2 regions of the Ferdinandcohnia salidurans genome follow, and region 2 is predicted to be linked to the other one. Evidence: riboswitches for the same ligand, from Rfam matches in the RefSeq annotation. Region 2 holds a riboswitch; the other holds the start of a gene.

Region 1 (3,447 bases), 400 kb from region 2:
TTCGGTCAACACCTTGAATGCCTGACACGATGTTTAAATAAACCGGAAAAAACACTCCAACTGCGATTAGTGTAATTTTTGACGGTTCTGCAATCCCCATCCACAGTATAAAAAGGGGCACCCAAGCAAGGGACGGAATCGAACGGAAAGCCTGAATCATCGGGTCGAGTAACTGTTCCGCAATTCTAAAATAGCCGACCAATGAACCAAAGATAACAGCAGCAACAACTCCGATTAGAAAACCAAAAAAGATTCGATATAAAGTAATGCCGATATGGCCCCAAAGACTTCCATCTCCAGCAAATTCAATTATTTTCGCAAGGATAACCGTTGGTGCTGGCATAAGATGCCCTTCAAGGACACCAATATGGCTTAAATATTGCCAAACCACCAGTAAAATAGCTGGGATGATACTCCCAAGTAGGATTACTTTTACACTTCCCGATAACGCAAACTCACGCTTTGACTTCACCTTAATTTGTCTAGTCAACGCTCCGCCTTTTGTGCTCATTTTAACCTCTCCTATCACGAGGGAGTGCCGTTACGAAAGAGGCACTAACCTCTATTGTTTAATTACGTTTTCCGCAAACGTAGGATTAATTAATTCTTCAACTAGTTGATCCAATTCAACATCTTTTCCGATGATGTCCTGTGCTTGAAGCACCTTACCCGCTTCTGTTAATGCCTCAATTTGTATTTCACCAGGAACGGGATTAGAAAAATCATTTCGTTCATTTAATTGTTTATTTGCAACTTCAATATCAATATTTGCGGACTTAGCTAAAATTTCCGCTGCTTCTTCAGGATTTTCTAACACCCATTTACGGGCCTTTTCGTAAACCTCAATGACTTTTTCAACGTACTTAGGATATTTTTCCGCAAACTCTGAACGCACATTTAAGGTTCCATACGTATTAAAATCTGCATTGCGGTAAAAAAGGTTCGCATCCGTTTCTAATTCAACTCTTGCCATATGAGGATCTAACCCTGACCATGCATCTACCTGACCAGAAGATAACGCTGCCGCTCCATCTCCATGCTGTAGATTAACGATTTCAACATCTGAAGGACTTAACCCTTCCTCATTTAATGCACGTAATAGAAAAATATATGGATCTGTCCCGATGGTTGCCGCAACCTTTTTCCCTTTTAAATCACTTATACTTTGTATCTTTGAATCTTTATTTGCCACTAATGCTGTCCACTCTGGCTTTGAGTAAATATACACGGATTCAATTGGAGCTCCCTTTGCTTTAGCCATGAGAGCTGCTGCCCCTGCAGATGAACCGAAGTCCGCACTTCCACTATTTAAAAATTCTAATGCTTTATTACTTCCTTGACTTAAAACAAATTCAACCTTAATTCCCTCTTCTTTGAATGCTTCCTCAGCCCACCCAAACTCTTTTAACACAAGACTTGTAGGCGAATAAAAGGCATAATCTAATGTGATTTTTTCAGGTTTTTCACTTCCTTGGCTAGCTTTGCTTGAGCTATTCGAACAACCTACAATTCCGATCAACAGTAATACAGCAGTTAAGAAAACGCTTATTTTTTTCATGTTTATACCTCCAGTATTTTTATAGGCAAACTAGGAATAGTACTAATACAAAAACTAACTTTCATACCCTGACGATAAAAAAATCCCTCTTCTATAAGAAGAGGGATTTTTCCTCCTCTTATCTTTCAGGTGTTTTCACCTGATGGAATTAGCACCTTTTCAAGAATAATCTTGAAGGTTGCCGGGTTTCGTAGGGCCATGTCCCTCCACCGCTCTGGATAAGAGTCCTTTATTCAATTAATACGTTCTAGTTTTACTTTATAAATGGATTATAGATTGTAAAATACCCAAAGTCAAACACTTTTTCAAAAATTTTCCCTTATTTAAATTTTCGGTGATTATATAATCACCTATACAACACTTTAAAATTGGGCCTAAAAATACAACCAAAAAACAATTGTGTCATATTTGTGAAGCCTATTGCTTTAATTGAAAATCCGCTGTATATTAAGAGTGTAGAAAGTTAGTGAAAAACTTCACAAACTAACTACAAAAGCTGGCAGCTAAAGCAATCATATTTTTTTTAAAACATCTTGTGAATAATTTCACAATATAAAATAAAAGGGGAGATTAAGATGAGAACATTCTTAAAAGGACCTAAAATGGCAATTATTTGGACAGTATTACGTGTATGGTTAGGTATTCAATGGCTAGAAGCTGGTTTTCATAAATTAACTGGAGGATTTGACGCAGGCGGATTCCTACAAGGAGCACTTGCAAAGGCTGGTGGCGAACACCCAGCAGTAGCAGGTTGGTACGCAACATTCCTAGAAGGCTTTGCCCTTCCAAACGTTGAAATCATTAACGTACTCATTCCATGGGGCGAAGTTCTAGTTGGACTTGGATTAATCTTTGGTGCTGCAACAATCCCAGCATTAATCGCAGGTGCATTCATGAACCTGAACTTCTTACTTGCTGGAACAGTTAGCACAAACCCAGTACTTTACACATTAGCAGTAGTTCTCTTATTCGCAGGCGCTGCAACATACTACTATGGTGTAGATAGATTCGCAGTTCCATTCCTAACAAAACGAATCAACGCGAAAAAAGATACTAAAACAGCAACAACAACTGCATAACTAAAAAAGGAGTTCCTCCCAAGTTTTGGGGGAGCTCCTTTTTACCTTCTACTCATCATCGATCTCGCCGTCACCGATCTCATCTTCCTCTTCGATCTCTTCAATGTCCTCGCCTTCCTCAGGTCTTTCGTCATCTCCACAACCCATTAAGAAAAACATCGGAAATGCTAATAATAACAGCATGAATAAACGTTTTATTCGATTCATCACAAAACCTCCCTTTTTTCTATACTTTCCAATCCATATCGAAATATGTAGACTAGAAATGGGCAACAGTAATAACAGTCCTATATTAAAACTTGGAGGTTTAACACAATGCGAAAAATAAAACTAGGCACCAGTTCACTAGAGGTTCCAGTTGTGGCAGTAGGGTGTATGAGAATCAACTCATTAGAGAAGCCTGAGGCAGAAGCGTTTGTGCAAACGGCATTAGAAAACGGAGCGAACTTTTTTGACCATGCCGATATTTACGGTAGTGGTACTTGTGAAGAAATCTTTGCAGATGCAATACATATGAACGATGATGTAAGGGAGAAAATTATTCTTCAATCAAAATGTGGCATTCGAAAAGGTATGTTTGATTTTTCAAAAGAACATATCCTTAATTCCGTTGACGGAATCTTAAAACGACTTAAAACGGACTATCTTGATGTTCTCCTTTTACATCGTCCGGATGCCCTCGTTGAGCCTGAAGAGGTTGCAGAAGCATTCGATGTGTTGGAATCCTCAGGGAAGGTTCGTCATTTTGGGGTATCTAATCAAAAGCCGATGCAAATACAGTTATTAAAAAAATATGTAAAGCAACCAATT
Region 2 (3,447 bases):
CTTCGAAAACCGAAGTTTCTATTAAAAATGAATAGTAGGTCCTATCGATAAAAAATGAGGATATACCTAGTTTTTCAGGTGGGGTTGTAACTTTTGGATTATGGGATTCTAGTTACACACATATTAATACGGCAATAGAAACATAGGGACGGTTCTCCTGTTCTCCTAAAATATAGGAAAACTGCGGAACCGTCCCCGTGTTTTATTTTAATCCTGTAAAACTTTACCTTAGCGGGGGTCAGGCCCCAATTGACCAGTTTAAGTTGATTTCAACTCCTGCGTTTTTGAGAAGGTTGTATAAAGGGCAACGCTTAATGACAAGTTCTTTTACAGCTTCTAGTTTTTCGGTGGTTTGTGTTGTTTCGAATTTAATTTCGTTGACGACAGTTTGGTAGTAGGGTGAAACATCAGCGGTTCCGAATAGACCACGTCTGTCCACGATAGCAAAACTATTGATGTGAATATCTTGGTACTGGAAATCTAATTCCTTTGCGACCAAATCAATCACAACTAGCAAACAGCCGTTAAACGAACCCAAAACATATTCAAGAGGAGTAGGGGCTTCATTATCTCCTCCGATTTTTGATGGTTCATCCACTAAAAACTGAAACCCACGTACAAAATGTTCGGTTTGAACATTCTTCTTCCACTTTGTTTGCACCTCAATTTTTCGTAAATCAGATGTAACTGTCATATTAGTTCCTCCTAAATAATTTTTCTTTGAACCGTCTTTACTGGTGTTTTTTCCTTAATAAAACTCATGCAAGTTACAAATATACCCGAAGTAATGAGCATATAGACAAGTCCTGTTAGCCCATTTTGATGAAGGAATGAAAAAGCAATCGGAAGAATCGAGAGTAATAGTAGTGAAGCTAAAAACGTATAAAGCCCAACACTATTAAAGGAAACTTTCCATTCCCACTTTCCAACATTGTCAATCAAGCTCGCAACAATAATCGTGATGATGTTAAAAATCATTCCAATCCAAACCGGATGAATATTTAGATAAAATTCATTCACCGACCAATCACTTAGGTGGTACCAGAGTAAACCTGAAAATGATCCGGTAAACAGAGAAATAAGGGCTGCCTTTCTTGTTACAACCGGCCAAAACAGGGCAGCGACAACTGGTGCGAAGGTTGCTGAATTTCGTGTCACCCAAGCTAAAACATTCCACCATGCAGATTGTTCGGAACGTAATAGGGTAAATCCGACCATAAGGATGGTTAAAAATACAAGTGACCATTTCGTATATTTGATGAGCTGTGCCTCAGTAGCCTTCTGATTCAAAGCACTTCCGACATCACGCCCTAGACTTGTGGCACCAGAGAATTGGCAAGGAGCACCCCAGCTTAATGCAGCCGCCCAAAATCCTAAGAAAAACAACCCGACGAGCGGTGCTGGCAAAGTATCCATTAGGTAAAGTGGAACCGCAACAAGACCTCTTGTTTCATTTGGGACCACCTGAGCCGCCGCAAGCCCAAATACTACAGCTCCAATAATTAGAGGAATCCCAAGTAAAGCTGCATAAAGTAATCCATTTCGACCTTGCCTTGGTGTTTTACAGGATAACGCCATTTGAAAAGCAGCCTGAGCGAGTATGACATTAAATAAAAAGGTTCCAAACCAAGCAAGTATCGTTTGAATGCCAGCATTTCCTGGCGAGGCCAGTTGTGGCTTTTCTTCAAATAATGTTTTCAATCCATCAATTCCAGGGTTCAGGAAAAATGCATAGGTCCCTATTGCTAACATAATGAAAAAGACAATGACATTACTTAACTGGGTGATACCAATTGACCACATTCCACCAAATTGCAAATAGATTAAGAGGAGCAATGCGGTTAATGCAACCGACCAAATTAGAGAGATTCCAGTGAAAACGGATAGAGCCGAAGCAAAGGCAAGGGCAGTGGCGACGGACCACATCGGAAATGTAAATGCTGTAATCGCACCTGCAACTCCTCGTACTTTCTCACCGTACCGATCTCCTAATAATCCGGAAATCGTGACCAACGCTTTTTTACGAAAAGGAGCAATCAGAACTAGCGCGATTATTAAAACATGGATGGTTTCCGCTACTCCATACCAGATGGCTGATATACCAGTTAGATAGCTAAGCTCCAATATCGCGATATAGGAGGAACCAGAAAACAAACCAGTAATACAAACGGTAACCAATAATGTATTAAACCCTCGACCCCCAACAAAAAAACCGTTCCCATCAACAGCCCTACGCTTTACAATTTGACTAACAAAGATAAGATAAAACGTATAAATCAATGCAAAACCAATAAACCAATATCCAACACTTGTCATTTTAATGCCTCCTATTTAATGCGAATTTGATAATATAACTAAACCAATAAATTTAGTCGGTTTAACCCAAATCAATTTTCCATTAAAGGAGGTGGAGGTATTAAAACAAAAACCTCTCCCAAAAGGAAGAGGTTTTTTACTCTCTTCCTCATCTATCAGACTTTTGTCTGTTGGAATTAGCACCTTGTTATTCTCATAAAAATAACAGGTTGCCGCAGGATCGCAGGACCAATTTCCTCCCCTGACTCTTGATAAGGATTATTCCGTATTATATTAAATATTAATTTACAGCCTGAGTTTCGAAAAGTCAATATTTTTTTAATTTTATAAAATAAATTTCTTAATAGAAATATTTATTTTCCAAAGAAAACATAGAAGAAAACATAGGGACGGTTCTCCTGTTCTCCTAAAAAATAGGGAAACGACGGAACCGTCCCCTTGTTTCACATATCTGTTAGATGGTATTGATTTCTTCTTAATCATTCGATAAATTACAAATCCAATTACAGAGATAACGAATAAAGTATAGAAATAAGCCATTTAACCACCCCTTAAATTACTTAACGTAAATTCATTAATTTATCCCTCACTTTTCCCACGTCAAGTTTTACTATCTTTCTTAAACAAACCTGCACCGTTTTGTTTAAGAATGACTATTTTATGAATTTAAAGTTTCTATAAGAAGATAAATACCTGCAAAACTTAAAAGGATATATGTAAATATTCTAAAAATCAGTTGATTAAGCCATTTGAAAATAATTTGACCTAAAAACAAACCAAAAAATACGATTGGAATTGCATAAAGACTTGATTCCCATATTAATTTATTAGTACCGGTAAAGATTATTTGAGTTATTAGACTGATAAAATATATAAACAAATAAAAAGCTAAAGTAGTTGCTCTTAGCTTCCCTTTTTCAGTATCAGTTCCTGTAAAATAAAGTAATAACGGAGGTCCTGGCATACCAATACTTGTTGTTAAGAGACCCGATAACCCACCAACTACGAAATCTCTAATAGGAGTTGGCTTTACCCTAAAGTTAAATATTAATAGCAGTGTTAATACTATGAGTAATACACTAACTACCATTTTAAAAGCGTTAATGTTAATGGAAATAAAGATAAATATTC

The links. A riboswitch is a leader RNA that binds a small molecule or an ion and turns the genes downstream of it on or off. The one in region 2 is predicted to bind S-adenosylmethionine.
Region 1: it holds a riboswitch for S-adenosylmethionine, as region 2 does, so the genes downstream of both, ACFSFW_RS17560 (aliphatic sulfonate ABC transporter substrate-binding protein) here and ACFSFW_RS15725 (sodium:solute symporter family protein) in region 2, are expected to answer to the same signal.

The regions. Positions count from the first base shown of each region.
Region 1 covers NZ_JBHUEK010000025.1:667,224-670,670, forward strand. The annotation lists gene ACFSFW_RS17555 (ABC transporter permease) at 1-511, opposite strand, end outside; gene ACFSFW_RS17560 (aliphatic sulfonate ABC transporter substrate-binding protein) at 563-1,558, opposite strand; SAM riboswitch class I at 1,674-1,783, opposite strand; gene ACFSFW_RS17565 (DoxX family membrane protein) at 2,134-2,637, shown strand; gene ACFSFW_RS17570 (hypothetical protein) at 2,686-2,844, opposite strand; gene ACFSFW_RS17575 (aldo/keto reductase) at 2,953-3,447, shown strand, end outside.
Region 2 covers NZ_JBHUEK010000025.1:267,627-271,073, forward strand. The annotation lists gene ACFSFW_RS15720 (OsmC family protein) at 239-694, opposite strand; gene ACFSFW_RS15725 (sodium:solute symporter family protein) at 706-2,316, opposite strand; SAM riboswitch class I at 2,462-2,574, opposite strand; gene ACFSFW_RS15730 (sulfite exporter TauE/SafE family protein) at 2,975-3,447, opposite strand, start outside.